3 regions of the Rhizobium sp. PEPV16 genome follow, and region 1 is predicted to be linked to each of the others. Evidence: predicted binding sites of a transcription regulator. Region 1 holds the regulator's gene; each other region holds the start of a gene.
The links. The regulator PhoB, encoded in region 1, activates phosphate uptake and scavenging genes when phosphate is short. The targets are predictions, from matches to a motif close to TGTCATNNANCTGTCAT.

Region 1 (10,331 bases):
GGTGGCGTCGGTCAGGCGTTTTGCCAGACGCTCCTGTCCGGGGATCTCATAGATGTTCGACAGGTGCCAGACCTTGTCGGCCTGCTCCTTCAATGCGCCGACCACATGCGGATTGCTGTGGCCGACTGACGTGACGGCGACGCCGGCGCCGAAATCGAGATATCGCTCGCCACTTTCGGTGATCAGCCATACGCCCTCGCCTCGCTCGAACCGCAGCGGGGCACGAGAATAGGTGTCATAAAGCGGCGCGGCTTCAGCCATGGCGCGATCTCCATCAAAGTTGGTGGGCAATGACTCCGGCTAAGGAAACCAGGCCCGAAAAATTAAAAATGCCGCCTTGCGGCGGCGACTGGCACTATTTCCTTTTCGCGCTGCAATGTCAACAAAACGGCGCCCTTAGCGTATGCAGCACAGGTGTACAGCGGCATTTTCGGTCTTCAACAGGCATTATTGCAGAAATGCCACGCAGGGGCAGCAAGTTGGGGAAAACTACGAATTCGATTCATCCGGATTCATGCGACTCTTGTCACGGAGTCAGCCTCACACTAGGTTAAAGATCAATTACTAGACTGCATGCGGCGGAACTAGTCACCAAAATTGATCAAGCGTTTCTTGTTTCGGAGCTCCCGGGACAACGGTGAGGGATTCTGCCATCACCAACGCAAAAGGTGGAGACAGGGCATGAACTGGACAGACGAGCGGGTCGAGAAACTCAAGAAGCTTTGGGCCGAAGGACTGAGCGCCAGCCAGATCGCGGCACAACTTGGCGGGGTCAGCAGAAACGCGGTCATCGGCAAAGTGCACCGGCTGTGCCTTCCCGGCCGTGCCAAGGCCGGCGGCACCAACACCGCGGCGCGAACGCCGAAGCGCAACACATCGGCGCCGCGCGCACCGAACTACGCCTCCCGGATCACGACCCGCACCGTTACCCGCCAGCAGGGCGCGACGATGCTGAAGGAAGAGATCGAGATCGAAACGATCGAGGAAATGGAATACGTGCCGAGAGGCAACGTGGTGGTGCCGATTTCGCGCCGCCTCGGCCTGACGGAACTGACCGAACGCACCTGCAAATGGCCGGTCGGCGATCCGCTGAAGGACGACTTCCATTTCTGCGGCTGCGAATCCCCCGACAATTCGCCCTATTGCGCCTATCACCAGAAGCTCGCCTACCAGCCGGTCAATGAACGCCGCCGGGCGGCAGCGCGGGCAAGCTGAACGACAACCATCGTCAGAATGCAGAAAACGGGCCGAGTGGCCCGTTTTTTTATGCGTAGATGGGAGCTGAGGTTTCCCTCCGTCATGCTCGGCCTTGTGCCGAGCATCTGATCACCCCAATTGCTTGAGGGAAAAACCTTTATTTTCAAATGCTTAATTTGGCGTACGCAGATCCTCGGCACAAGGCCGAGGATGACGTCGCAGGTTTTGCAAGGGCTTTGTCAGCAGGCTCAGATGGAAGCCCTCAGGCTTCCATCGAATACCCGGCGCCGCGGACGGTGCGGATGACGTCTTGCATGTTGGAGAAATTCAGCGCCTTGCGCAGGCGGCCGACATGGACGTCGACGGTGCGCTCGTCGACATAGATATCGTGGCCCCAGACGCCATCCAACAGCTGCGAGCGGGAGAAGACCCGGCCCGGCGACGACATCAGGAATTCCAGCAGGCGGAATTCGGTGGGGCCGAGGCGGACTTCGCGGGTCTTGCGATGGACGCGATGGGTCTCACGGTCGAGTTCGATGTCACCGCATTTCAGCACCGTGGACAGCACCTCGGGGCGGGCGCGGCGCAGCATCGCCTTGACGCGGGCAACGAGCTCGGGGGTCGAAAAGGGCTTGACGACATAATCGTCGGCGCCCGTCGACAATCCGCGGACGCGCTCGCTCTCTTCGCCGCGCGCCGTCAGCATGATGATCGGCAGGCGCTCGGTTTCAGGCCGCATGCGCAGGCGCCGGCAGAGCTCGATGCCGGAGACACCCGGCAGCATCCAATCGAGGATGAGAAGATCGGGCGTGCGCTCCTGAAGCCTCATCTCGGCTTCGTCGCCACGAAGGATGGTATCGACCTCGAAGCCTTCCGCTTCGAGATTGTAGCGAAGAAGCACGCTGAGGGCTTCCTCGTCTTCAACAACTGCAACTCTCGGGATCATGCGTGTCGGTCTCCTCGCGCATCATCCTTAAATCAGGGGTGATTTAAGCAATTCATCCTGCGCAAATTCAGAAATTCGCTGCGACCTCTTTGCGCGCCCCGGACGGGCGCGCACGCAACTAACTATGCGGGCGGTTATTCCGTGACCGCGCCGACGGTGTTGGCGCTGTCATCCTTCGGACGATCGCCTTCCGGCTGTGCGCCTGTCGTCATGTAAAAGATCGTCTCGGCGATGTTGGTGGCATGGTCGCCGATGCGCTCAATATTCTTGGCGCAGAAGAGAAGATGCGTGCAGCTGGTGATGTTGCGCGGATCCTCCATCATATAGGTCAGGAGTTCGCGAAACAGCGAGGTGTACATCGCGTCGATCTCGTTGTCGCGTTCACGGATCGCATTCGCCTTGTCGGCTGAACGATTGGTGTAGACATCGAGCACTTCCTTGAGCTGGACGAGCGCCAGCTCGGACAGATGCTCGAGGCCGCGGGCGAGCTTACGGGGAACGCCGGTGCTTTGGACGGCGATGACGCGCTTGGCGGTGTTCTTGCCGAGGTCGCCGACGCGTTCGAGATCGGCGGCGATGCGGATCGAACCCATGATTTCACGCAGGTCCGAGGCCATCGGCTGACGGCGGGCGATGGTAACGATCGCCTTGTCGCCGATTTCGCGTTCGGCGTGATCGAGGATCACATCGTCCGAGATGACCTTCTGCGCCAGCGCGGTATCGCCGTTGACGAGGGCGCGGACGGCTTCGCTGACCATCTGCTCGGCCAGGCCGCCCATTTCGGAAATCCGCCTGGACAGGAACTTCAGATCATCATCATAGGCAGAAAAAATATGTGTCGATGCCATGGGGCTTTATCCTCGAATAACGGGAAGGCTTGGTGTCGCCAAAATCAACCGAAGCGACCCATGATGTAGTCCTGGGTGCGCGGATCGTCGGGATTGGTGAACATCTTGTCGGTGTCGTTCTCCTCGACGAGATTGCCGAGGTGGAACATGGCGGTGCGCTGCGAGACACGCGCGGCCTGCTGCATGGAGTGGGTGACGATGACGATCGTGTAGTTCTCGCGCAGCTCGTGGATCAGTTCCTCGACCTTGGCGGTGGCGATCGGATCGAGCGCCGAGCAGGGCTCGTCCATCAGGATGACTTCAGGGCTGACGGCGACGGCACGCGCAATGCAGAGGCGCTGCTGCTGACCGCCCGACAGGCCGGTGCCGGATTCATGCACGCGGTCCTTGACCTCGTTCCAGAGGCCGGCGCGCTGCAGGCTGGTCTCGACGATCTGGTCGAGGTCGGCCTTCGACTTGGCAAGGCCATGGATGCGCGGGCCGTAGGAGACGTTTTCATAGATCGTCTTCGGGAACGGGTTCGGCTTCTGGAAGACCATGCCGACGCGGGCGCGAAGTTCGACGACGTCAATATCGGGATCATAGACATCGTCGGTATCAAGCGTGATCTTGCCGGTGACGCGGCAGCCGTCGATCGTATCGTTCATGCGGTTGAGGCACCGCAGGAAGGTCGACTTGCCGCAGCCGGACGGGCCGATCAGAGCGGTTACGGTGTTTTCGCGGACGTTCAGGTTCACATCGAAAAGCGCGCGCTTCTCGCCGTAGTAAACCGAGACATCCTTTCCGATCATTTTATAAGGGACGTTGCTCATCTTCTGATCCAGCGCCTTTTCAACTGCAGCTTCCGTCAACATGTTCATGATGTGTAACTCCGTTTACCAGCGGCGCTCGAAGCGACGACGCAAGAGGATGGCGCCCATGTTCATGACGATCAGGAACAGGAGCAGGACGATGATGGCACCCGAAGTACGCTCAACGAAGGCACGTTCTGCCTCGTTGGCCCACATATAGACCTGTACGGGCAGAGCCGTCGAGGGATCGAGCGGTGTCGTCGGCGCATTGGCGACGAAGGCGACCATGCCGATCAGGAGCAGCGGCGCGGTTTCGCCGAGCGCGTGCGCCAGGCCGATGATCGTGCCGGTCAGGATGCCCGGCATGGCGAGCGGCAGCACATGGTGAAACACCATCTGCATCTTCGAAGCGCCAAGGCCGAGCGCTGCGGCGCGGATCGACGGCGGCACGGCGCGCAGTGCCGCACGCGTCGCGATGATGATCGTCGGCAGGGTCATCAGCGTCAGCACCAGGCCGCCGACCAGCGAGGCCGAGCGCGGCAGGCCGATGAAGTTGATGAAGACGGAAAGACCGAGCAGACCGTAGACAATCGAAGGCACCGCGGCGAGGTTGTTGATGTTGACCTCGATCAGGTCCGTCAGCTTGTTCTTCGGCGCGAACTCCTCGAGATAGATCGAGGCGGCGACGCCGATCGGCAGAGCGAGCACGAGCACGATCAGCATCAGGTAGAGCGAGCCGATCAGGGCGACGCCAAGGCCTGCGGCCTCCGGACGGCTGGAATTGCCGTTGACGAAAAGGCCGGTGTTGAACTGCTTGTGGAGCGCCCCGCTCGCCTTCAGCTCGTTCATCCAGCCGACCTGCTTGTCGTTGACCTTGCGGTTCTTCTCATCGACCGAGAGGTCGATCTGGGCCTTGTTGGCGCTGTCGACATTGGCGTCGGCGAGCACCGTGACATTGACCGTCTTGCCGATGATCGACGGATCGGCGATCACCATATCGCGCAGCTGGATCGGCGCGCTTTTCGACAGCATCGCGGATGCGTCGCGCACGTCGGGACGGCTCGAGGCATTGATGTTCAGCTGCTTGACGATCGCGTCACGCAGGAGAACCGGATAATTGGCGGCGATCAGCACCGAAGGGTCGGTCGCACGCTTATTGTCGGGGTCGATCGTCTTCTCGACGAATTCGATCGGCAGGGTGATCGCCGTCTGCTGGAAGGCGGTATAGCCTTTGCCGATTACCGTCCACAGCAGGATGAAGAGGAAGACGAGGCCGAAGGTAATGGCGGCGATGCCATAGGCCTGGAACCGGCGCTCGGCGGCATAGCGGCGCTTGATGCCGATATCGCGGCGCGCGGGCGCCTTGGAAACGGTGACGCCTGATGTGGGAGAAACAATATCCGTCATTCGTACTGCTCCCGGTATTTGCGCACGATGTAAAGCGCATAGATATTGAGGCAAAGCGTGATGCAGAACAGGGTGATGCCAAGGGCAAAGGCAACCAGCGTCTGCGGCGAGGTGAACTCAAGGTCGCCGGTCAGCTGGTTGACGATCTTGACCGTCACCGTCGTCATCGGCTCGAAGGGGTTGATCTGGATGCGGGCGGCCACACCGGCGGCCAGCACGACGATCATGGTTTCGCCGACGGCGCGCGAGGCAGTCATCAGCAATGCGCCGACGATGCCGGGAAGGGCTGCGGGCAAGACCACCTTCTTGATGGTTTCGGAGCGTGTGGCACCAAGACCGAGCGAACCGTCACGCAGTGACCGCGGCACGGCGGTAATAATATCGTCCGACAGCGAGGACACGTAAGGGATCAGCATGATGCCCATGACGATACCCGCCGTCAGAACGCTCTGCGCCTGAATGAAATTGCTGTAGTTGCCGGACAGAAGGCCGCTGACCTGGGCGGAGAAATCGCGCAGGAACGGGCCGACGGTCACAAGCGCGAAGAAACCGTAGACGATCGTCGGAATGCCGGCGAGCACTTCCAGCAGCGGCTTGGCGACCGAGCGCACCCTCATCGAGGCGTATTCGGCCATGTAGATGGCGGCAAAGAGGCCGACCGGCACGGCGACCAGCATGGCGACCAGGCCGATATAGATCGTGCCGAGCAGCAGCGGGATCAGGCCGAACTGACCGAAGGATGAGCTGCCGGCTCCGGCAAAGCGCGGATCCCAAACGGTGCCGAAGAAGAAGTCCATGGCGGGAACGGCCGCAAAGAAGCGGGCTGCTTCCGACAGCATGGAGAGCACGATGCCGATCGTCGTCAGAATGGCGATCGAGGAGGCGAGCAGCAGGCCCCAGAGTATGACGCGCTCGACCCGGTTGCGGGCGCGGAAGCGCGGAGCGATGGAGCGCAGCGCATAGAAGGCGCCGGCGCCGGCGAGCGCGAAGACGATCGCCGTCATGGCGATGCGGCTCGTCATGCTCATGGCGTTGAGCGTCCTGGCGGCGTCGATCATATAAGGCAGCGGCTGGCCGGCAAGCGGCACGCCCTTTTCGAGGAGCTTGGCCTGAAGCGCAGCCGGATCGTTGCCGACCGCCGCAGTTTCATCCGAGGTCAGCATCGTCAGGCCGCGGGCGACCGTCGCCACCGTCGAATAACCAAGATCCTGCTCGACCGAGACTTGAGCCCTGATGTCGTCAGGGAAAGCGCTGCGAACCGAAGACTGGATGATGCCGGGGCTGATGGAGAGCCAGAGGCCAAGGACGATGAGGGCGGGAAGAACTGCCCAGATCGCCGCATAGGCGCCGTAATAGGCCGGCCGTGAATGCAGTGAGGAGGATCTGCCTCCGGCAAGCGCCGTGGCACGGTTGCGCGCGACCAGATAGGCGGCGGTACCGATCACCACAAGGCACAAAAGTATGATGGATGTGCTCATTCGTTACGTCCCCAGGCCCATAGCCCCAAAAAGCCCGGCAGCTTCGTCAGCTGCCTTCAGCTTCCAATCATGGAGAAGGAATTCAACCCTGCAGCTCCGGCACCGCCGGCGCGCAGGGCATAAGCAATGCCGGCGCGGGCTGAAAGGCACCGCGCCGGCAAAAGTCATTACATAGCCTTACCGGCTTCGACTTCCTTGCGGATCGCTTCGCGCTCGGCATCCGGAGCGGCAACCAGGCCGTATTCGACGAGCGGGCTGTCAGGGCCGATCATCTGGTCGGATACGAAGAAGTTGACATATTCCTTCAGGCCCGGAACAGCGCCGAGATGTGCCTTCTTGACGTAGAAGAACAGCGGGCGGGAAACCGGGTAGGTGCCGTTGGCGATCGTTTCGGTGGACGGAACGATACCGCTCATGCTCGCAACCTTGAGCTTGTCGGCGTTGTTTTCGTAGAAGGAAAGGCCGAATACGCCGACGCCGGTCTTGTTGGCGGCGATGCGTGCGAGGGTTTCCGGATAGTCGCCGTCGATGTCAACGGCGACGCCGTCCTTGCGGACTGCGACGCAAGCCTTGCCCTGGGCAGCCTTCTCGGCGATTTCCTTGGCGATGACGTCGGTTGCGCCAGAGGCCTTGCAGCCGGCAGCGAGAACGTTCTGTTCGAAGACTTCGCGGGTGCCGTGCTTTTCGCCCGGAATGTAGGCAGCAATATCAACAGCCGGAAGCTTCGGGTTGACTTCCGACCACTTCTTGTAGGGGTTGGCGACGAGCTTGCCGTCGACGACGACCTGGGCTGCGAGGGCCTTGTAGATATCGGCAGGAACGTAAGCGAGATCAGGGTTGGAAGCGTCGGTTGCGAAGACGATGCCGTCATAACCGATCTTGACTTCCTGGATGTCGGTTACGCCGGCAGCCTTGCAGGCTTCCACTTCGTTCTTATTGATCGGACGCGAAGAATTCGCAATGTCGATGGTGTCTTCGCCAACGCCCTTGCAGAATTCCTTCAGGCCAGCGCCCGAGCCGCCGGATTCGACGACCGGCGTCTTGAAGTTGGTGAAGGTTTCGCCGAAGGACTCGGCAACGATCTTTGCGTAAGGCAGGACGGTGGACGAACCAGCGATCTGGATCTGGTCGCGGGCGACGGCTGCGCCAGCGAAAGCAGCAGTTGCAGCGAGCGCGGCAACGGTGAGCTTGAAGGTGTTCATTAGAAATCTCCCGCATTGGGCTTGTGTGAGTGCGGCCTTAGAGAGGCCCTCGCATTGCCTTTTTTCATCGGCGGGACTCTCTTAGCTCTTGAAGCCTCGTCCTTTTATGTCAAATCGATGAAACATTTGTGACAATATAAGTTATTGATTTAAATAATAAAATTATGCAACGTAAAAGTGTTGCGACATATCGTTAGAAGCGGACGGTAAAATCGGTGCCCTTTCCGACTTCCGACTTGACGATCAGCCGCGCCCGGTGGCGGGTGAGGATGTGTTTGACGATGGCAAGGCCGAGGCCGGTGCCCTTTTTCGAGCGGCTGTCCTCGATACTGACCCGGTAGAAGCGCTCCGTCAGCCGCGGCACGTGCTCGGCCGGGATGCCCGGGCCCTTGTCGACGATGCTGACCTCGACCGGCTGGCCGGTGCCGTTCTTCAGCCAGACATCGACGATCTCGCCCTCCTGGCCGTATTTGCAGGCATTTTCCATCAGGTTCTCGAAGACCTGGACAAGTTCGTCGCGATCTCCCAGCACCTCGACCTTGCCGTCGGGTAGATGCAGGTTGATGTCGACACCGACATCCCTGGCAAGCGGCACAAGCGCATCTCTGACATGGCCGAGCAGCGGCACCAGGTCGATCTTCTCATCCGGCGCAATGTGCGATTTCAGCTCCAGGCGGGAGAGCGACAGCAGGTCGTCGACCAGCCGGCTCATGCGCGTCGTCTGGTCGAGCATGATGTTGAGGAAACGCGCCTGCGCCTTCAGATCGTTCTTCGCCGGCCCCTGGATGGTCTCGATGAAGCCGCGCAGCGAGGCAAGCGGCGTGCGCAGCTCATGGCTGGCATTGGCGACGAAATCCGAGCGCATGCGGTCGATCCGGCGGACCTCGGAAATATCGCGGAAGGAGAGGATGAAATAGCGTTCATGCGGGCCGTCATCGGCCGCGAATTCGACAGGAGCGCTGCGCACGATATAGACGCGCTCGGACGGCAGCCGCTCGGAATGCTCGATCTGGTTCGGTGCGTTGGTGGCGATGGTTTCGCGCACCATGTCGAGCACGCCGGGCGAGCGCATACGGGCCGATATATGGGCGCCGAGCGCCACCTCGCCGAAGGCCTTTTCGGCAGCGCGGTTCTGGAAGAGCACCGAGGCGTCGTCCGACAGCACCATGACGGGGATATCGAGGCCGGAGAGCGTGGCGGAAACTTCAGGCAGCCGGCTTGGCGGCGCTTCCGGCTCGATCTCCACCGGCGGGGCCGGCTCGGCCTCAATGATCGGCGCCTCATTGAAAAGCGCCGTGAGGATCATCACAAGCAGCAGGACAAGCACAACCCACTTGTTCATGCCGGCGGCAAGCGCGGCGAGCGCGCTGAGGATTGCTGCCAGCAGCACCGGCCGTTCGCGCCTTATGCGCGCCAACAGGCTTTTTCTCCATGGAGTTTCGTCTGGCAAGTGCCCTCGCGCCGTCGATTCGTTTTTCTTATATTGAACTCTGCCTGATAGCGGCAATTCATGACAGAAGTTTTCGGGCTACCGCTTTGAAGCGAAAAGCCGCAGCAGAAACCCACGAAAAATTATCGGTCGACCGCGAAAGATTTGATTTTCAACGGTAAATATGTTCGCTTGCAGGAAGAGAAGCGATCGGGCTGTGGAGGCTGATATGGACGAGGACGTCGAAAACAGGGCCGTGGAGCTGGAGATCCGCGGAAAGAAGCGCATCTTCGATGTCGACGATCCCACTCTGCCGGCCTGGGTGGAGGAACGCGCGCTGGAATCCGGCGACTTTCCCCACAAGAAGAAGCTCAAGGAGGAGGACTATCTGGAGCAGCTGGAAAAGCTGCAGATCGAACTCGTCAAAGTGCAGTTCTGGCTGCAGGCGACCGGCAAGCGGGTGATGGCGCTGTTCGAAGGGCGCGACGCTGCCGGCAAGGGCGGCGCGATTTCGGCCTCCTCGGCGAATATGAACCCACGCCTAGCGCGCGTCGTGGCGCTGACCAAGCCGACCGACCGCGAGCAGGGACAATGGTATTTCCAGCGCTATGTCGCGCAGTTTCCGACGGCTGGCGAATTCGTGCTGTTCGACCGCTCCTGGTACAACCGCGCCGGCGTCGAGCCGGTCATGGGCTTCTGCACGCCGCAGCAATATGAGGATTTCCTCAAGCAGGCGCCGCAGCTCGAAAAGATCATCGCCCATGAGGGCATCTTCTTCTTTAAATTCTATCTCGATATCGGCCGCGAGATGCAGCTCAAGCGTTTCCACGACCGCCGGCACGATCCGCTGAAAGTCTGGAAACTGTCGTCTATGGATATCGCGGCGCTGACGAAATGGGACGATTACAGCGACAAGCGCAATCGGATGCTGAAGGAAACCCATACGGATTTCGCGCCCTGGACGGTGATCCACGGCAATGACAAGCGGCGGGCGCGCCTCGAACTCATCCGCCACATGCTGAACAAGATGGAT
Region 2 (10,331 bases), on a different contig from region 1:
TGCGTCTCGCGGCCGCGCGCCTCCAGCCGGCCGGCGAGCACTTCGGGGCGGGCGGTGACGTTGATGACCTTCAGCCGCGGAAAGGCGGCCTGGAAACGATGAAGCGCCGAGCGTGAACCGTTGGCGACGACCACATGGCCCCTTGACAGCGCCACCGAAACCTCGGCCGGAATGCCGTATTTCAGGCCATGCGCTTCCCACCAGACGGCGAAGGAGCCTGACTGCTCCATGGAGGCAAACCCTTGGAGGGAGACGGAAAGATGGTCTTCGCCGCCGGCGTCACGATGACGGGTGATGACGCGGCGGACGAAATGCACATCGTCGCGGCCCCTGAAACGCCGGGCGGCAAGATTCATCAGCGTGTCCTTGCCGGCGCCGCTCGGTCCGACGACGACGACCATGATGCCGCGCTCGGCTCCGGCTCCTGCGTGGGGTTCGTGCGACATCATGCGACACGGCGTCCCTGGCGCCAGACGGAGCGTGTCACCGGCACGCCATGCGAGCGGTGGACGCGCACGAGATCGGCGCGTAGCCCCGTCGCGATCCGGCCGCGGTCATCGAGACTGACGGTGCGGGCGGGCGTCGACGTTACCATGGCGATCGCCTTCGGCAGGCTGATGCTCTCGACTTCGTCGGCGAGGATGAACGGCGCATGCAGCAGGCTGAGCGGCACGTAGTCGGAGGAAAGCACGTCGAGCACCCCCATCTCGGCAAGGTCGCGGGCGGCGATATTGCCGGAATGGGATTTGCCGCGCACGATGTTCGGCGCCCCCATCAGCACGCTCATGCCGTGTCCGTGCGACGCCCGGGCGGCATCGAAACTGGTCGGGAATTCGGCCAGCCGCACGCCGTTGTCGATCGCCTCGTCGACATGCGAGAGCGTCGCATCATCATGGCTTGCCACGGTGATGCCGCGCTCGGCGCAGACCTTGGCGATGGCGTTGCGGTGCGGCGTCGAATTGCGCGCCGATTCTGCCTGGCGCTTGGCGACGAAACGGGCAAAAGCCTCGTCGCTCAGGCCCCGCTTCTTCTGGTAGTAGAAGATATATTGATCCATCGTCTGGAATTGCCGCTGGCCGGGCGCATGATCCATCAGCGAGACGAGCCGCACATGCCGGTCGTTTTCGAAATCGGCGAAATGTTCGAGCACATTGTCGGCCGAGACCTCGCAGCGCAAATGAAGCAGGTGCTCGGCGCGCAGTCTGCCTTCCGTCTCTGCCGACTGGATGGCATCGGCCATCTCGCGCATCTCGCCATGTTCGAAGCCGCCGTCTTCGTCCGCCCCCATGCGCAGGCAGTCGAACACCGTGGTGATGCCTGATGTGACGATCTGGGCGTCATGCGCCTGGATAGCGGCAGTCTTGTTCCAGCGAATGCCGGGACGCGGCTGATAATGGCCTTCGAGATGATCGGTATGCAGCTCGACAAGGCCTGGAATGATGTAGTCGCCTTCAAAATCTTCGCCGGCTACCGAGTTACCCTCGGAAATGTCGGCGATCTTCCCGTCGCGGATGAGGATCGAGCCCGAGAGGACGTCATCCTCAAGAACGATGCGGGCGTTGGAAAACACGGTCTCTTTGCTCATGGCGTCAGGTCTTTCAGCTTTTGGCGCCGGCAAGCGGCAGCCAGGAATGAACTTTGAACGGGGCACCGCGCGTCTCCTCGATGAAGACGGCAAGGCCGGAAATCGAAAGCGGCCGGCCGGTGAAATCGGCAAACCGCTCGGTCAGGATCGCTTTCATGACCGCGGCGCGTGTCTCGGGCACCTGGCCGCTCAGCGTCATGTGAAAGCCGAAATCCTCCATCACGTAAGGATAACCCCAGCGCTGCAGATGGGCGCGCTGGCTGTCGCTGAGCTTCTCAGGGTTGCGTCGCGCCATATCGGCCTCGGAAAGCGCTGCGCGGAACGGTTCGAACGACCTTACCACCTTCGCGGCGAAATCCTGAAGAGGTTGATGAAGAGAACCGGGAACGAGGGCAAAAAAACGGCCGAGCTGGCCGAGGACAAGCTCAGGAATCTCGAAGGCTTGCGTGCGCTGGGCAAAATCCTCGGCAACGGTCATGAGATCCCTCTCGGTGACCGAGGAGGCGAGCGAAAACGGCGCCTTGATCGTGGCGTGAAAACCGTAGCGGCGGGGGTCGGCGGTCAGCTCGAACTGTTCTGCAGCACCCAGTTGCGCATGGTCCGGTGCAGGATAGGTCTCGCCGGTGAAGGCATTGCGGCCGAGCCAGAGCGAGGCCGCGCCGGTCAGAGGATCATCCTTCGGCGGCGAGAAATAGAGAGCGTAGCGCAAGGCTTTTATCCTGGGGATCGTCCAAACGGGGAGCGCACAGTGCAGTGATTTGGCGGCGAACCGCAAGCAGGCTCCCGGCTAAAAGATTTCCGTGACAGAATGATGATGGCATCAATTCGTCAGTGGCCCTTTTTTCCCATCACGCGCGAACGCAGCGCATTCGAGAGATTGTCGAAGGCGAAGACCACGAGGAGGATCAGCAGGACCATATAGGCGACTTTGTCCCAGTCCGAATTGGTCTTCATGGATTCGAGCAGCTTAAGGCCAATGCCGCCCGCACCGACGGCGCCGATGACGGTCGCCGAGCGGGTATTCGATTCCCAGAAATAAAGCGATTGCGAGATGAACACCGGCAGGACCTGGGGGATGACGCCGTAACGTTGGACGGCCACCGGTGCCGCACCGACCGATCTCACGCCCTCACGCTGCTTGTCGTCGATGTTCTCAAGCGCTTCGGCATAGACCTTTCCGAGTGCGCCCGTATCGGTGAAGAAGATCGCCGCGATGCCTGGGAGCGGCCCTGGGCCGAACGCACGGGTGAAGAACAACGCCCAGATCAGCATGTCGATCGAGCGCAGGAAATCGAAGAGCCGCTTCGTGGCCCAGTTCGCAGCGCGGCTCCGCGTGATGTTGCGCGCGGCGATGAAGGCGAGCGGGAAAGCGACCAGCGTGCCGAACAGCGTACCGACAAAGGCCATGACCAGCGTCTGCATCAACTTCGTCAGGATGTCGCCATGCTGCCAGCTTGCGTTGTTCAGGAAGTTGTCCAATGCCAGCGAGGCATTGGACTGGTTGGGATCGAGCCGTTCGCCGGAGAACATCAGGCCGACGACCTCAGGCAGGTTCCGGCCCCAGAAGGGCGACTGCGTATCGAAGAAGAAGTTCGCCCAGCCGAGAAAGCGGCGCTGGACATAGACCTGGCTGGTACGGATTTCCGCCTGTCCCGCGAAGCCGTAATAGACGATCACCTTGTTGTCGCCCCGCTCCATCTGGGCAGGCGCATCGGCCGGCAGGGAGGCGCGATCGCGGGTGATGGTCACGGGGTAGAGCTTGCCGTCGATATAGACGTCGACGCGGCTCGGCGTCACTTCCATGCGGTTGCCGTCGCTGCCGAAGGTGACGGTGTATCGGCTGCCATCGGCATTGGGCTTCAGCCAGTTGATATCGGCGCCCTCGGGATACTGGCGGCGGCTCGTCCATTGGGGGACGACCTGATCGTTCTGGAAACGCAGGCGCGGCTGGGCGCGCCAGGAATACCAGTCCTGGACATAGACCGCCGCGCGGTCCCAGTTGCCGTTCACGAAGGTGGGAATGACGTTGAAGAAGGCGAAGCAGAAGGCAAGATAAACGAAAACCGCAGCTGAAATGAGGAGCAGACCCCAGCGTTGCATGAAGCTGCGATGGAAGACGTCCGGATAGGCGGAAAGCAGTCGTTCGCGCTCGGCGGCGTTGATGGTCGGAACCGAGGACATCAGGCTGCTCCCTGTCCGAATTCGAAGGACTGCTTGCCGATCAGCCGGCGGCGCAGCCAGGCGGAGAATTGGTCGACGCAAATGACGGTGATCAGCAGCAGGATGATGATCGCATAGGTCTTGGCAGCATGGTCGCGTCCGATCGAGAGGCTGAAGACCTCACCTATGCCGCCGCCGCCGACGGCGCCGATTATAGTCGAGGCGCGCACGTTGATCTCGGTCCGCAGCAGCGTGTAGGAGACGAAGTTCGGCAACACCTGCGGCAGGATCGCGAAGCGCACGCGCTCCAGCCAGCCGGCGCCGGCGGCGCGCAGGCCTTCATCCGGCTTCATGTCGGCATTCTCGACGACTTCGAAGAACAGCTTGCCAAGCGCGCCGACGGTATGGACCCATACCGCGATGATCGCCGAAATCGGACCGATCGACAGGATCGCGGCGAGGAGGCCGGCGACGACGATTTCTGGGAAGGCGCGCATGATTTCCATGATGCGCCGCACGACCCAGCGCGTCACGCCTGCACCGACCAGATTGGTGGAAGCGAAAAAGCAGAGCAGGAACGCGCCGCTCGCACCGAGAATGGTGGAGACGATGGCGATGTTGAGCGTGATCGCGAGCTGGTAGAAGAAATTCGGGATGTAGAAACTATCGGTGATCCAGACGCGGTCGCTTGTATAGTCGTATTTGATCGAACCGTCGGAAAAGGGCGACGGCAGATCGAACATGGCGCGGAAGATCTCCAGCGGACTGTCCGGCACGAAGCTCTTCATGAAGTCGAAGAAATAGGGAAGGCGCTCGAAGAACTTGCCCGAATTGGCGCTGTTGGCGAAGTCGAGCGAGGCGCCGAGGATGATCAGAAAGACCACGATTGAAACGACGGTATAGATCCGCCGCGTTCGAACCTGGCTCTGATAATGATCGAGGATGGTGCGGGAGCCCCCCTGCAATCCGCTCAGAGAGTCCGCGCCGGCCGAGTGCGCCATATGTGGCTTCCTTCTTGAAAAACGGCGGCATCATAACGATGCCGCCGCAAGACTGTTCAGACTGAGGATCAGCCGCCGATAACGGCCTTACGGGCGTCGATGATCGTCTGATAGAAGCTCTGGTCGACCGGCGCCCAGTCAACGTAGCCGCCGCCCGTGAACGATTCGAAGCAGCTCTTGTCTGTCTTCGGCAGTTCGGCGAAGTAGGCGGTAACCTTCTTCTGAAGGTCGGCCGGCAGCTTCTGGGAAACCATCAGCGGACCGTTCGGGATGAGCGGCGACTTCCAGACTTCGACGATATCGTCCATGTCGAGCAGGCCCTTGGTGACCATCTGGTGCAGATTGCCGGAGGAGTAGCCCTGCGCCCAGTCGCCCTGACCGGAACCGAAGGTGGTGCCGACATCGAACTTTTTGTCGAGAACGCCGAGAACGAGGTTCTCGTGGCCGCCGCCGAAGCCGGTTTCAGCGAAGTACTGCTTGACTGGTGCGCCGGTGTCCTTCGGAAGGGCAACGTTAGGAACAAGGTAGCCGGAGGTAGAGTCCGGATCGGCGAAGCCGAGCTTCTTGCCCTTGGCGTCGGCAAGCGTCTTGATGCCGGAGTCCTTGCGGGCAACCATGATCGAGTAGTAGCCGGTCGAACCGTCTGCCTGCTTGGTAGTCAGAACCGGGGTGACGGCGTTCGGATCCTTGATATAGACCGCGGCGTAAGAGGCGGCGCCCATGACGGCGAGGTCGATCGTACCGCCAAGGAGACCCTGGATGACGCCGTTGTAGTTCGGCGATGGGAAGAGCTGAACTTCAGAAACGCCGGTGGCAGCGATCAGGCCGGGCTTGACGCACTCGGTGCGGCGAACCTGGTCGGCTTCGTTTTCACCGCCATCGAGACCGATGCGGAGGACCTTGACGTCCTGGGCAGCAGCATTGCCGGCGACGGCGGCGACGGCGATGGTTGCCATCATGATCTTGCGGAATGCAGACATGGAAGTCTCCTTTTGTGACATGGTTTGTTTGTCAGTTATTTTTCCGACCGTTGTCCCCGTCGGCCGGAAACGGGTCAGTGCACGGCGGCTGCTTTGGCCACCCTGCCGGATGAGACATTCTCGGCGCGGCGCTTGGATTCGAGGCTGGTCGAGGTCAGCGTTTCGTCGATGCCGGCGCCATCCTTGTCGGTCCCGTAGATTTCCTTCACCGCTTCGGCGGTCAGCTCCGAAGGCTGGCCGTCGAAGACGACGCGGCCGCCGGCCATGCCGACGATGCGCTCACAATAGTTGCGGGCGGTATCGAGCGTATGAAGGTTGGTGATGACGGTGATGCCCTCGCGTTCGTTGATATCGCGCAGCGCATCCATGACGATCTTGGCGTTCAGCGGATCGAGCGAGGCGATCGGTTCGTCGGCAAGAACCATTTTCGGGTTCTGCATCAGCGCGCGGGCAATCGCCACGCGCTGCTGCTGGCCGCCGGAAAGCGTGCCGGCTGCCTGCAGCGCCGTCTGCTCGATGCCGAGGCGTTCGAGTGCTGCGATCGCATGCACGCGTTCCTCGCGCGTGAAGATGTTGAGCAGGCTCAGAAGCGTCGAGCGGTGGTTGAGGCGACCAAGCATGACATTTGTGAGAACGTCGAGGCGCGGCACCAGGTTGAACTGCTGGAAGATCATCGCGCAGTCGCGCTGCCAGTTGCGCAGCGCCTGACCGCGAAGCCCGGAGACCTCGACGCCAGCGAAATGAACGGAGCCGGAGCTCGGCTCCTGAAGCCGGTTGATCATGCGCAGCAGCGTCGACTTGCCGGCGCCGGAGCGGCCAATGATGCCGACCATCTGGCCCTGAGGAATGTCGAGCGTGACGGAATCGACAGCGAGCTTTTTTCCGAAACGACGTGTGACATTCTTCAGCTCGAACATCATGCTCTTCCCTTGCAATCCATGCCTTGATCAGCTTCGCATTAGTCCCGCTTGATGAACCTCGCATGTCATATTTGTGTAAGTCCTGTCACAATTCTCAGCCACTATATCGGGGGTTTTAATCGCCGTAGCGGGACAGGAAATCTTCCGCGTCAAGGTTGCGGAAATCCTCGAGCGCCTGGCGCAGCCGCTCGTGCTCCCAGTCCCACCAGGAAAGCCTGTCCATCCGTTCGCCGACTTCTGTTGGAAAGCGCTCGCGGATGAGTTTGGCCGGTACGCCGCCGACGATCGTATAGGGCGCGACGTCCTTTGATACGACGGCGCCGGCCCCGATCACCGCGCCATTGCCGACGTTGACGCCCGGCAGGATCGTCGCTCCGTGGCCGATCCAGACGTCGTTGCCGATCGTCACGCGGTTTGCGCGCCGCCAGGCGAAGAAGTCCGTCTCCATATCGCCGTCCGGCCAGTAGTCGGCGGCGCGATAGGTGAAATGATGCAGTGTCGCGCGCCAGGTCGGATGGTTGGTGGCGTTGATGCGCACGGCGGCGGCGATATTGACGAACTTGCCGATCGTCGCACACCAGACGGAGCCATCCTGCATGATGTAGGAATAGTCGCCGAACGTGGCCTCGCTGATGCGGCAGCGTTCCGAGACCTCGGTATAGCGCCCGAAGGTGGAATCGCTGACGGATGCCGTTTCATGAAAGTAAGGCTCGATACCAAGCTTGCGGCTCATGCAGCGATCTTTCTGGGTGAGAACTGCTGAACGTCGAGGATGCGGTCGGCGACGGCTTCGCGCACTTCCTCGTCGTGGAAGATGCCGAGAAGGGCCACACCCGCCTTCTTCTTTTCCGCGATCATGCCGACGACGACGGCACGGTTCCTGGCATCGAGCGAGGCTGTGGGTTCGTCGAGAAGCAGGATCGTGTGCTCGGTGATGAAGCCGCGCGCGATGTTGACGCGTTGCTGCTCACCGCCGGAGAAGGTGGCGGGCGGAAGCTGCCAGAGCGTTTCCGGCAGATTGAGCCTGGCAAGCAGGGCGCCCGCCTTTTCCCGTGCCGTGACGGCGTCCTCGCCGCGTGCCACCAGCGGTTCGGCAACCACGTCGATCGCCGCGACGCGCGGCACGGTGCGCAGGAACTGGCTGACATAACCGAGCGTATTGCGGCGGACGTTAAGAATGGTGCGCGGATCGGTGGAAGCGAGATCGATGATGCGTCCGTCGTGACGAATGAGGATCTGGCCGGTGTCGACGGCATAATTGCCGTAGATCATCTTGAGCAGCGAGCTCTTTCCGATGCCCGATGGGCCGCCGAGGACGACGCATTCGCCCGATGCGACGGAGAAGGCGACATCGGAGACGACGGGCAGCTTGATGCCGTCGCGCAGGTGCATGGTGAAGCTCTTTGAGACTTCGGAAACGACGAGGGGCGTTGCCATATTCTTCTTCCTTGGTTTCGGGCCTCAGACCTGCAGGATCGAGGAAACGAGCAGCTGCGTGTAGGGTTCGCGCGGGTCGTCGAGCACGCGGTCGGTGAGCCCGTGTTCGATGACGTAGCCGTCCTTCATCACCATCATCCGGTGCGAGAGGAGGCGGGCGACGGCGAGATCGTGGGTGACGATGATGGCCGAGAGACCGAGATCGTTGACGAGGCCGCGCACGAGGTCGAGCAGTCGCGCCTGCACCGAGACGTCGAGGCCGCCGGTCGGCTCGTCCATGAAGACGAGGCGCGGGCCGGTGACGAGGTTGCGAGCGATCTGCAATCGCTGGCGCATGCCGCCGGAAAAGGCGCGCGGCTGGTCGTCTATGCGGTCGGCGTCGATCTCGACGCGTTCGAGCCAGTCGATCGCCGAGGCACGGATCTTGCCATAGTGCCGGTCGCCGATCGCCATCAGCCGTTCGCCGACATTGGCGCCGGCAGAGACCGTCATGCGCAGGCCGTCGGCCGGGTTCTGATGCACGAAGCCCCAGTCGGTGCGCATCAGGAAGCGCCGCTCGGCCTCGTTCATGCGATAGAGGTCGCGGTAGCTGCCGTCGCGCATGTGATATTCGACGCTGCCGGTGCTCGGCAGCAGCCGAGTGGAGAGGCAGTTGAGCAGCGTCGTCTTGCCGGAGCCGGATTCACCGACGATGGCGAGCACTTCGCCGGGCCAGAGCTCGAAGGAGACGTCGCGGCAGCCGATACGGTTGCCGTAGAATTTCGAAACGTCACGGACTTTGAGAAGCGGAGTATCGCTCATTCTGCAGCCTCCCGGGCCAGCATTTCGCCGGCATATCCGTGCGCGCGGCGGTCTTCGCAATAATCGGTGTCGGAGCAGACGAACATGCGCCCACCCTTGTCGTCGAGAACCACTTCGTCGAGATAGACTTCCTCGGCGCCGCAAAGGGCGCAGGGTTTGTCGAAGCGCTGGATATCGAAAGGGTAATCCTCGAAGTCCAGGCTGACGACGTTGGTATAGGGCGGGACCGCATAAATGCGCTTCTCGCGTCCGGCGCCGAAGAGCTGCAGCGCGTCCGACATATGCATCTTCGGATTGTCGAATTTCGGCGTCGGCGACGGGTCCATGACATAGCGGCCATGGACCTTCACCGGATAGGCGTAAGTCCGCGAGATGCGGCCGTTATGGGCGATGTCCTCGTAGAGCTTCACATGCATGAGGCCGTATTCTTCGAGCGCATGCATCTTGCGGGTCTCGGTCTCGCGCGGCTCGAGGAAGCGCAGCGGCTCGGGGATCGGCACCTGGTAGACGAGCACCTGGCCCGCCTCGAGCTTTTCCTCGGGAATGCGGTGGCGCGTCTGGATGATCGTCGCATCCTTGGTATGCGTCGTCACCGCGACATTGGCGACCTTCTGGAAGAAGGCGCGGATGGAAACGGCGTTGGTCGTGTCGTCGGCACCCTGGTCGATGACCTTCAGCACGTCGTCCGGTCCGATGATCGAGGCCGTCACCTGCACGCCGCCGGTGCCCCAGCCATAGGGCATCGGCATTTCGCGCGAGGCGAAGGGCACCTGATAGCCGGGAATGGCGATTGCCTTCAGGATCGCCCGGCGGATCATCCGCTTGGTCTGTTCGTCGAGATAGGCGAAGTTGTAGCTGGCCAGATCGGTCATTCGGCGGCTTCCTTCATGTCTTCGCCACCGTTGCGGGCGGCTTCGAATTCGCGGCGCATGCGGCGGACGAGATCGAGTTCGGCCTGGAAGTCCACATAATGCGGAAGCTTCAGGTGCTCGACGAAGCCCGTCGCCTGGACGTTGTCGGAGTGCGAGATGACGAATTCCTCGTCCTGTGCCGGCGCTGTGATATCCTCGCCGAGCTCTTCGGCGCGAAGAGCCCGGTCCACCAGCGACATCGCCATCGCCTTGCGCTCACTCTGGCCAAAGACCAGGCCGTAGCCGCGGGTAAATTGCGGCGGCGCCTTGGCCGAACCCTTGAACTGGTTGACCATCTGGCATTCGGTGATCTGGATGGTGCCGAGCGAGACGGCGAAGCCGAGTTCCGGCACGTCGAATTCTACCTCGACGTCGCCGATGCGGATTTCACCGGTGAAGGGGTGGTTCCGGCCATAGCCGCGCTGAGTGGAATAACCGAGCGCCAGCAGGAAGCCCTCGTCGCCGCGGGCAAGCGCCTGCAGGCGCAAGTCGCGGGTCATCGGGAATTCCATCGGCTCGCGGGTCAGATCGCCGAT
Region 3 (10,331 bases), on a different contig from region 1:
ACGGCGGCGGCGAGAAGGGCGGCGTTGACTGCGCCGGCCTTGCCGATGGCGAGCGTGCCGACGGGAATACCGGCCGGCATCTGCACGATGGAAAGGAGGCTGTCCTGGCCGGACAGAGCTTTCGACTGGACCGGCACGCCGAAGACCGGCAGCGGCGTCATTGCGGCGGTCATGCCCGGCAGGTGGGCGGCGCCGCCGGCGCCGGCGATGATGACCTTGAAGCCCTCCGCGCGTGCGCCCTTGGCGAAATTGACCAGCCGGTCGACTGTGCGGTGGGCCGAAATGATGCGCGCGTCATAGGGAATTTCCAGCGCCTCCAGCGTGTCGGCGGCGTTTTTCATGGTCTCCCAGTCGGACTGGCTGCCCATGATGATGGCGACGGGTGGTCTGTCTGTCATCGTTGCTGCTATTCCCTCTCAGGCGATGATGTCAGGGATGATCTGATCTTCCAGCTTGGAGAGCCTGTCTTTGATAACGAGCTTCTTCTTTTTCATGCGCTGGATCCGCAGAGCGTCGCATCCGGTCTGGATCATGGCGTTGATCGCGGCGTCGAAATCCTCATGCTCCTGGCGCAGACGCGCCACTATGAGCCTGATTTCCGCCTGTTCCTGATCGGCCATATACATTCCCCGTTATCGTCCTTGGACCTTGTCCGATCTGGCGATGATTTCCGCAAGCTCCTATCACCAAATACAGGTAACGGCTAGTTAGTCTTGATCATGAAATTGCCATGCAGTCTTCATCTTTTGGCCTTCGACAAGCCGTCAAAAATATGTCACAGTCCCGCCCGTTGACACCTTGATCCCCGACGATGTTGGCCGGGGAGGGTAAGAGGAAGGAAGGGTCATATGACTGTTCAAGCTCATCTTGAGTCACTCCAGAAAAAGCATGTCGCTCTCGAGGAGGAGTTGCACGCGCTCAGAACATCTCCCTCTATTTCCGATACGGAACTTGCCGAATGCAAGCGCCGCAAGCTGCGCATCAAGGACGAGATTCAGCGTCTTAAGTCATCCGTCCACTAGTCTTCCCAAGGGTCGCCGGGCGATCATCTTGCGCAACAAGGTAAATCCATACATTCCGCCAAAAATTTGCAAGAACCGGTGATTTGACACCATATTTGCGCCAGTCCGATGCATCCGGCATCGTGGCTGGCGCTTTTGGGTCTGTCACGTCTCACATCGCATTCTTATGATTCGCATCGTATCCCCAGATCTTACGGGAACATGCATCAGGCCCAGAACTGATCCAGCCACAAATTGAGCTTGTCGAAGCCACGGTTATTGACTGCGTAGATGCGTTTGGTGCCTTCCGAGGTCACGGAAACGAGATTGCTGTCGAGAAGCGCCTTCAGGTGCTGTGAAACAGCGGGACGGCTGATCGGCAGGCCTTCAGCGAGCTCATTGACCGTCCGTGGCGCGCGACGCAGTTCCTCCAGCAGAAACCGCCGGTTCGGATCGGCAATCGCAGAGAAAGGGTCGGTATTCGACATGGCGGCAACGCTACGTCAAACTGGCCGCGCCAGCAAGGAAATTGTGCATTGCAGCGTGTTGCTGCAAAATTCCTTAAATCGAGATCGATCTAAGGAATTATGCAGCAATTCAAAGTGCTACAGCGTCCTTTGCGCGTCTGAAGAGACGCGCGGCGCTGTAGGGCCTCTTACCAGCCAAGGCCCTCGCGCACGATCAGGAAGGCGGCGATCAGCGCCATTGCATACATGAAGGGATAGAAGATCTGTGGCCTCATGCGGCGCACGCACCAGGCGCCGGCAATGGTGGCGAGCGGGGCGAAGGGCAGAAGCGTTGCCGAGGTCGCGAGGTTCTGGGTGCCGAGCTGGCCGAGCGCGAAATATGGGATCAGCTTAATGGCGTTGAGGATCGCGAAGAAGCGTACGCTGGTGCCGGTATATTCGCGTGGCTGCAATTTGAGCGGTAGGGCATAGATCTGGAACGGCGCGCCGCCGGCATGGGCGACGAAGCTGCCGTAACCGGAAAATGTGCCCCAGAGGCTGGCGGCCACCGGCCGCTGGTTGCGCGGCGGGATCAGCTTGCCGGCGGCCGGGCCGAAATTGCTCCAGAAATAGCGCAGGCAGAAGAGGATGGTCACCGCGCCGATGACGATGCGCAGCATGTTGCCCGGAACCAGCGCCGAGGTTGCCCAGCCCAGCGCGATGCCGAAGATGGCGCCCGGCAGCATGATCTTCAGCGTCGTCCAGTCGCCATGCTTGCGCCAGATGACAAGCGAAATCATGTCCATCAAAATCAGGATCGGCAGCAGGATGGCGGCCGCCTCTACCGGCGAGACGACGAGGGCGAGGAAGGGCAAGCCGATCAGCGACAAAGCGTCGCCCATGCCGCCCTTTGCGAGGCCTACCAGCAGAACGGCGGGCACGGCGGCGTAGTAGAATGACAAATCCTGCGGCATGCTTTCGACGTCCTCCTCTTGCAAGCCTCGTCTAACGGAACTACTCACACAAGACGAGTGCGGATCCCTCATTTCCAAGGGGAATCGCAGGAAACGGAAAGACTCCATGACCGAACCGGAAAACCGCTGCCGCCTTGTGCTCATCGTAGCCGATATCGCCGATGCCGATGAACAGGCAAGGATCGTCGCCGACGCGCTGAAGGGCGGCGATGTCGCCTCGGTGATCGTGCCGCAATACGGGCTCGACGACGGCACCTTCCAGAAACATGCCGAAAAGCTGGTGCCGTTGATCCAGCACGCTGGCGCCGCCGCGCTGATTGCAGGCGACAGCCGTGTCGCAGGCCGGGCGAAGGCCGACGGCCTGCACCTTTCCGGCAATGCAGAGGCCCTTTCGGAAGCGATCGACAAATATGCGCCGAAGCTGATCGTCGGCGGCGGCAACGCGGCCGACCGGCACCATGCGCTGGAGATCGGCGAAGTCAGGCCGGACTATATCTTCTTCGGCAAGCTCGACGGGGACATCAAGCCGGAGGCGCATCCGAAGAACCTGGCGCTTGGCGAATGGTGGGCTTCGATGATCGAGATTCCCTGCATCGTCATGGGCGGCACCGATCCGGCCTCGGCGCTCGCCGTCGCCGAGACCGGAGCGGAGTTCGTGGCGATGCGGCTGGCGGTCTTCGGCGAGCCCGGCCGGGCGCCGGCCGTCGTCGCCGAGATCAATGCGTTGCTTGACGAAAAAGCGCCACGGTTTGAGGATTGAAATCGCGCTCATGCCGATCCCGCCCGCCCGTCTTTTGAAATATCTCTTCGCCGGCATGGCCGCCTTCCTTGCGGCTGGGCCGAATGTTGCCTTGGCGCAGGCGCCGGACAGCGTCATCACCCAGCCGAGCACGGGGCCAGCTTCGACCTTCCGCGCCGACCGGCCTTCCAGCCCGGGCGTGCAGCCCTCCAATGGTGTCGGCGTATTCGACCGCATGGGCGCGAAGCTGCCGGACCTGCCGCCGGAGAAGGATTACAAAGGGCCGATCGACGAGGCCTACGGCGCCTTCCAGCGCGGTTATTACCTGACGGCAATGGACAAGGCGCTGCCGCGCGCCCAGCTCGGCGATCCGGCGGCGCAGACGTTGATCGGCGAAATCCTCTCGCAGGGCCTCGGCGTCAAGAAGGACGTGAAGAACGCTGCCTTCTGGTACGGCAAGGCGGCCGAAGGCGGCGATGCGGCGGCAATGTTCAAATATGCGCTGATCCTGATGGAAGGCGAGGGCGTGCCGCGTGACAAGGTCAAGGCCGACGACTACATGCGCAAGGCGGCCGAGGTCGGCAATCCTTCGGCGGAATTCAACTGGGCGCAGCTTCTCATCGCCGACAATCCCGGCGAGAAGGGACTGAGGCTGGCGCTGCCATTCTACGAGAAATCGGCCGAGCAGGGCATTGCCGATTCGCAATATGCCGTGGCGCAGATCTATGCGACGCTAAAGGACCTGCCGGAGGAAAAGAAGAAGCTCGCCCGCGAATGGATGGCGCGTGCAGCGCGCGCCGGCTTCGACACGGCCCAGCTCGATCTCGGTATCTGGCTGGTCAACGGCGTCGGCGGGCCGAAGGATTACGTCAAGGGCTTCGAATGGCTGAAACTTGCCGCCAATGGCGGCAACGTCGCTGCGCAGAACAAGCTCGCCCACCTCTATATCAATGCGATCGGCACGGCGCCCAACCCGATCGAGGCGGCGAAGTGGTACGTGCTGTCGCGCCGGGCCGGGCTCGCCGATCCGGCGCTCGAGGATTTCTATCTCGGCATCGAGGACACCCAGCAGAAGGCGGCGATCGATGCCGCCAACAAGTTCCGGCGGCGATAGCGGCCGCGCAGCGCCGCTATAACGACATGCGTAAAAACAAAGGGTTGAAGCGCGAAGCGCGAATCTGAACGATTGCGACGCGCTTTAGAAAAGCGCATCGGCGAAAAGATCCTCGTCGTTTTCGGCTTTGGCGGTTTCGGCGGGAGCGGAGGTGCTGTCCTCGCTTGCCGGAATGATGCCGCGATGAATGTTGCGTTCCTGGACCATCGTATAGTGCTTGAAGATCTTGCGGTCGAGCGGCGCGATCGTCTCAGCGAGATCGGAGATATCGGCGACATCGGTGCCTGCGACGCCTTCGAGCATATCGGCACAGCCGGCAAGGGCTTCGCCCAGATTATGCTGGAAATCGAGCTTGCCGATCAGCAGGCTGATCTTGGTGGCGACCTCGCGACCGTTCTCGGCGAGCACTTTTAGCTCGTTTTCCATCACGTTGGCTGCAGAGCGGATATTGCCGACGGCCGAGGTCAGGCTTTCTCCGAGATTGCCGGCTCCGGCATCAGTGGCGGGGGCGACGCGCCCGGCCGCAGCTTCGAGCGCCGGCAGGCCGTTGACGATGGCGTCGGCGGAATCGTCGAGCTTGCCGGCGAAGATGCGCAGTTCGGCGGTGACGACGTTGATCGACCTGCCTTCCTCGCCGAGCCGGCTGCAGCGCAGGTTGGTATTCAACGCCATATAGTGAATGTCGGTCTTGACGGCGCGGATGTTGCCGATCGCTTCGGAGAGCTTGGCGGCCGTACCGATCGTCGACTGGCTCACCTGGTCGGCCTGGCGGCTTGCCGTATCGACCTGCTTGACGATTTCGTGGGCGGCCGAAACGCTGGATTCCAGCGCGCGCATGAAGTTGCCGCCGGCCTCGCCACTCTCACCGCTCATCCGATCGCGCAGCTTGAGAATCTCCCGCATGTCGTGATCGAAACTTGCGATCGTCTTGACGACGTTTTCGGAATCCCGCTGGAAATTTGCGCACATGTCTCTCATCTGCGCCGCTGTCAGATGGTGAATGACGTTCTGGAGGCGCTGGCGCGCGCCGGCGTCGAGTCTGGCGCCATCCTCGCCGGCAAAGAAATCTTCAAGCAGCGAAAAGGTGGCCTGCACATGCTCGATGCGCTGGCGGGTGATATCGCCGATCTGCAAGGCAGACAGGGTCGAGGCGACCTTGCCCTGGACGGCGCGGGCAATTGCGCGGACCTCGCGGGCGATGACGCCGAGATCCTTGCGGTGTGCGGCGATCTTGGCAGCATCATCTCGCAGGGCTCCGGCGACGGCCGGAACAGTATCGGCATAGCTCTTGGAAACACCGGCGCCAAAGGAGGCGGCGAGCTTGACCTCCTTGTCGAGACTGTCGAGGTGCGTGGCGAAACGATTGACCTCATCGGTGCCGGAATAGATGCGCTCCAGGATTTCCTGGGCGAAGCCGGCGAATTCGGCAAGGCCGGCACCGGTGATCTTCACGGTCACCGCGAAGGTTCTCAGATAACGCATCGTCTCCTGCATGTCGGCGACGTGCTTGCGCAGCTCCCTGCCGGTATGCGCCAGCGAGACGAGCGCCTGCAGCCGGTTTTCCTCGGTGACGGGCAGCGCCATCAGGCTCTCCACCGTGGCGCGGAGATCGGCGCTGGTGTCGCTCGCCTCCTTGTTATCGAGCGCCGTGGTGACACTCTCGAGCGAGTTCAACAGACGGTTGAGGACATCCATTACCGAGAGCAGCACGGTGCCGCCTTCGAGGAAACGTTCCTCGACCTGGCTACGAGCAGATTCCAGGGTCTGGCTGATGTCTCGCCCTGACGTGTAGGCTACAGCGTTCGATAGTGCCAGAGCGTGTGCCAATTTTATACCTTTTCTCAAAATACAGGCAATTCGACTCTATTTTTACGAGCAGGATGGAAACGTCCGGTAAACGCGCCGGGACTCGCCAGCGTTGTGATTAACGAAAGATGTCGATGGGGTGCAGGTGAAAGCGTCACTGTCGCGCGGGGTAGTTCAACATACTGTTTTTACATTATTTATTTCTAAATTTTGAGGAAAAAATATAAATTATCCCGGATGAGAATTGGGAGTCGCGGAACGCGCTATACGGCAGTTTCCTACAACCGCTGTTTACTCTGCATTAACGCTGCCGTGAGAGTCCTTTTAGGGTCATCAAGTATTTCCCTGGCCCAGGAGGCTGCATTGGATACTCAAAAACAATATTACGGATCTATAAATTTGCCGGACGTCCTCAGTATTCGCAACGTGTACGAACTATATTCAAAGTTTACTGATGCATTTCACAGCAATGATACAATCATCATCAGCATTCCCGAAGGCGCGGAAGCGGATCTGAGTTTCGTTCAACTCATCGAATCCTCGCGCCGCCAAGCAAAAGCCAAGGGAAAGACGTTCAAACTTTCTTCGCCGGCCAGCGGCTCTGTCCTGAAGGTACTTGAACGCGCAGGTTTCATCGAATCCTTCGATCACGAAGACGCAAATTTCTGGTTGCATAAAGAGGTGACGTTATGAGTGCAAATATCCTGACTGTCGACGATTCCGCCAGCATTCGTCTGACCACCAAGGTCACGCTGACCAATGCCGGCTATAGCGTCACCGAGGCGGTCAACGGGGCAGAGGGCCTGGCTACGGCCAAGGGAAGCAGCTTCGATCTGATCGTGACCGATCTCAACATGCCTGTCATGGACGGGCTGACGATGATCGAGGAACTGCGCAAGCTGCCGGGGCAGGCCGGCGTTCCGATTATCTTCCTGACGACGGAATCGGACGCCGATCTCAAGGCGCGGGCCAAGGCCGCGGGTGCGACGGGCTGGCTGACCAAGCCGTTCGACCCGGAAAGCCTGGTGAAGATCGTGAAGAAGGTTCTCGGACGATGAGTACGCTCGATCCGGTTGCCGTATTCCGCACCGAAGCCGCCGAATGCCTCGAAGCGATCGAGGCCGGCCTTCTCGACCTGACCCACCAGCTCGACAACAAAGATCTCGTCGACGCCGTGTTCCGCGGCCTCCACACGCTCAAGGGTTCCGGCGCGATGTTCGGTTTCGAGGCGCTCGCCGCCTTCACCCATCATTGTGAAACGGCCTTCGACCGTGTCCGCAAGGGCGAGGTTGCGGTGACCAGCGAACTGGTCGCCGCCGTTCTCGCTGCCCAGGACCATATGCGTGCCCTCGTCGACCAGCCGGACGCCGATCACGGCGATACCGGGCATAAGCTTCTGGCGCAGCTGCAGGCTGCCGTCGGCGGCAAGGAAGCGGCGCCAGCAGCAGCGTCGGCCGCTATTCCCGTCACCGCAGCCGTGCCCGAGGCATCGGCGAAAAAGAAGAACAGCTGGCGTATCCGCTTCAGCCTGCCCGCCAATTCGATGGCGAACGGCACCAATCCGCTCGGCCTGCTGGACGAGCTGCGTGATCTCGGCGAATGCACCGTGCGTGCCAATAGCTCGGCCATTCCGCCGCTCGACGAGCTCACTCCAACGGAACTCCACATCTCCTGGGACGTGACGCTGACCAGCGAGCAGGATCGCTCGGCGATCGACGACGTCTTCATCTTCGTACTCGACGACATGGAACTCAGCGTCCAGGAGATCAGCGGGCAGGCAGCGGCAACCGCCGCTCCGGTCGAGGAAAAGGCTGCACCTGCCCGTGTCGCCGCAGCATCGGCGGCCCCCGTTTCACCGACCACTGTCGCGGAGTTCCGTCCCGTCGAGGCGGTTCCGGCCAAGCGCGAAGTGCCCGCCGCCGTCAGCCAGGCGAAGGCGGCCGAGAATGTCCGCGTCCCTGCCGAACGTCTGGACGAGTTGATGGACCGCGTCGGAGAACTCGTCATCGCGCAATCGCGCCTCAGCCAGCTCGCCAGCGCCAGCACCGATATCGCACTGCGCTCCGTCTCGGAAGAGATCGAACGTCTCTCCGGTGAATTGCGCGACACGATGATGGTGCTGCGCATGGTGCCGGTCGCCACCCTCTTCTCCCGCTTCCGCCGCCTCGTTCACGATCTCGCTCGCGAGACCGGCAAGGTGATCGAACTGGTGACGGAGGGCGAGAGCACCGAAGTCGACAAAACCGTCATCGAGCGCCTGGCCGATCCGCTGGTGCATCTGGTGCGCAACTCGATCGATCACGGGCTCGAAACGCCCGCCGACCGGCTTGCCTCCGGCAAGACCGAAGCCGGCACGGTGACGCTTTCGGCCCGCCAGGCCGGCGGCGAGGTGATCATCTCGATCAAGGACGACGGCCGCGGTATCAATCGCGAACGGGTTCGCGCCAAAGCGGAATCCTCCGGCCTCATCCAGCCCGGCCAGCCGCTTTCCGACTCCGAGCTGCTGCAGCTGATCTTCGCCCCCGGCTTCTCGACGGCCGCCGCGATCACCAATCTGTCCGGCCGCGGGGTCGGCATGGACGTGGTCAAGAAGACGGTTGAGGCGCTCCGCGGCGCGATCGACATCGTCAGCGTTCCGGGACAGGGTTCGGAAGTGTCGCTGCGCATCCCGCTGACGCTCGCCATCATCGACGGCCTGCTGGTGCGCGTCGGTTCCGGCCGCTACGTCATCCCGCTCTCGGCGGTCGAGGAATGCCTCGAACTGTCGCTAGAGGAAGATCTTCGCTCGCGCGGCCGCAGCTTCATCTCGCTGCGCGACAGCCTGGTGCCGTTTCTGCGCCTGCGCGACCTCTTCCGCACCGGCACCAAGCCCGACGTGCATCAGAAGGTCGTCGTCATCTCGACCGGCACGGAGCGCGTCGGCCTCGTCGTCGACCAGATCATCGGCGATCACCAGACAGTCATCAAGTCGATGTCGAAGCTGCACAATAACGTCGCGACCTTCTCGGGCGCGACCATTCTCGGCGACGGCAGCGTCGCTCTCATTCTCGACGTCGGGCACCTGGTTGCCGCGGGTCAGCAACAGGAGGCGCAATTGCGTGTAGCAGGATGAGTGCAACAGCAGCAGCCGAACGATTTGACAACCACTGGAACTATGCCGAGGAAGTCGAGGTCCTGACCTTCGATCTCAACGGCGAAACCTTCGCGCTGGAAGCTGTCATCGTCCAGGAAATCCTGGATCTGCTTCCCGAGACCGCGGTGCCGGGCAGCCAGCCCTTCGTCGCCAGCGTCATCAACTTTCGCGGCAAGGTCATTCCGCTCGCCGATCTGCGTCTCGCCTTCGGGATGGAAGCAGCAGAGGCGACGATCGACAGCCGGTTCATCGTCATCGAGATCGATCTGCAGGGCGAGCCGACGCTCGTCGGCCTCAGGACCGATAAGGTGAACGAGGTGACGACGCTTGCAAAATCCGCCAGCGAGGCGCCACCGAGCGTCGGCATGCGCTGGCGCGCCGATTACATCAACTGCCTGGTGAAGAGGGGCGGAGAATTCATCATTCTCCCCAATCTGCAGGCGATCTTTTCATCGAGGCACGACGCGGCGGGAGCCGCCAGCTGATGTCGGCTGAGTTCAAATTGGGGTTAGACCGATGCGATTGACAATCAAGACAAAACTGGTGACGGCGTTCACTTTCATCATCCTCATGCTTATGGGCACCGCTGCCTACGGCATTTTCAGCCTAGGATCGCTGAACGACACGATTGGCAATCTTCTCGCCGGTCCCGCAGCCCGTCTCGACCTCGCCCAGCAAATCAACATTGCTCAGCTCGAGGCCATCCGCCAGCAGAAGAACCTGCTCGCTGCCCGCACTGCCGACGAAACCGCAGGTGCGATCGCCAAGGGCAATCAAGCCCGCAAGGACTTCACAGATGCCTTCGGCCAGGTACTGGCGTTGGCAACCGAAGAAGGCAAGGCGCGCTGGGCGCGCATTGCCGAACTTTCCAAGACCTTCACGGCAGCCGACGATCAGATCCGTGACTTTGTGAAGGCCGGCAACGCCGAAGGCGCAAATACCGTCTCCGTAACCGCGGCGCGGGCCGCTGCCAACGACATCGACTCGACGCTTAGCGAAATCCTGGCACTTGAAAAGCAGCGCATGAAGGCCGCCGACGATGACGCCGACGCGCAGTATGCGGCCACACGCACCATGATGATGGCGGTGGCAGCCGTTGCGCTGCTGGTTGCTGCGAT

Region 2: the regulator PhoB is predicted to act here: its motif matches at 6,710-6,726, upstream of phnC (phosphonate ABC transporter ATP-binding protein).
Region 3: the regulator PhoB is predicted to act here: its motif matches at 727-743, upstream of FY112_RS17240 (DUF465 domain-containing protein).

Annotation. Positions count from the first base shown of each region.
Region 1 covers NZ_VSZV01000320.1:11,271-21,601, reverse strand. Annotated here, with positions in the region: gene FY112_RS20390 (aspartate aminotransferase family protein) at 1-261, opposite strand, end outside; gene FY112_RS20385 (GcrA family cell cycle regulator) at 682-1,215, shown strand; gene phoB (phosphate regulon transcriptional regulator PhoB) at 1,460-2,143, opposite strand; gene phoU (phosphate signaling complex protein PhoU) at 2,278-2,991, opposite strand; gene pstB (phosphate ABC transporter ATP-binding protein PstB) at 3,036-3,851, opposite strand; gene pstA (phosphate ABC transporter permease PstA) at 3,867-5,189, opposite strand; gene pstC (phosphate ABC transporter permease subunit PstC) at 5,186-6,667, opposite strand; gene FY112_RS20355 (substrate-binding domain-containing protein) at 6,835-7,869, opposite strand; gene phoR (phosphate regulon sensor histidine kinase PhoR) at 8,063-9,286, opposite strand; gene FY112_RS36855 (hypothetical protein) at 9,301-9,480, shown strand; gene ppk2 (polyphosphate kinase 2) at 9,528-10,331, shown strand, end outside.
Region 2 covers NZ_VSZV01000354.1:103,346-113,676, reverse strand. Annotated here, with positions in the region: gene phnN (phosphonate metabolism protein/1,5-bisphosphokinase (PRPP-forming) PhnN) at 1-449, opposite strand, end outside; gene FY112_RS33440 (alpha-D-ribose 1-methylphosphonate 5-triphosphate diphosphatase) at 446-1,585, opposite strand; gene FY112_RS33435 (DUF1045 domain-containing protein) at 1,599-2,294, opposite strand; gene phnE (phosphonate ABC transporter, permease protein PhnE) at 2,414-3,766, opposite strand; gene phnE (phosphonate ABC transporter, permease protein PhnE) at 3,766-4,746, opposite strand; gene phnD (phosphonate ABC transporter substrate-binding protein) at 4,815-5,726, opposite strand; gene phnC (phosphonate ABC transporter ATP-binding protein) at 5,801-6,643, opposite strand; gene FY112_RS33410 (DapH/DapD/GlmU-related protein) at 6,762-7,379, opposite strand; gene phnL (phosphonate C-P lyase system protein PhnL) at 7,376-8,083, opposite strand; gene phnK (phosphonate C-P lyase system protein PhnK) at 8,108-8,884, opposite strand; gene FY112_RS33395 (alpha-D-ribose 1-methylphosphonate 5-phosphate C-P-lyase PhnJ) at 8,881-9,756, opposite strand; gene FY112_RS33390 (carbon-phosphorus lyase complex subunit PhnI) at 9,753-10,331, opposite strand, start outside.
Region 3 covers NZ_VSZV01000310.1:17,905-28,235, reverse strand. Annotated here, with positions in the region: gene purE (5-(carboxyamino)imidazole ribonucleotide mutase) at 1-398, opposite strand, end outside; gene FY112_RS17245 (YdcH family protein) at 417-620, opposite strand; gene FY112_RS17240 (DUF465 domain-containing protein) at 849-1,022, shown strand; gene FY112_RS17235 (metalloregulator ArsR/SmtB family transcription factor) at 1,229-1,489, opposite strand; gene FY112_RS17230 (sulfite exporter TauE/SafE family protein) at 1,657-2,421, opposite strand; gene FY112_RS17225 (thiamine phosphate synthase) at 2,528-3,181, shown strand; gene FY112_RS17220 (tetratricopeptide repeat protein) at 3,192-4,274, shown strand; gene FY112_RS17215 (chemotaxis protein) at 4,359-6,101, opposite strand; gene FY112_RS17210 (STAS domain-containing protein) at 6,444-6,773, shown strand; gene FY112_RS17205 (response regulator) at 6,770-7,138, shown strand; gene FY112_RS17200 (chemotaxis protein CheA) at 7,135-9,192, shown strand; gene FY112_RS17195 (chemotaxis protein CheW) at 9,189-9,698, shown strand; gene FY112_RS17190 (methyl-accepting chemotaxis protein) at 9,730-10,331, shown strand, end outside.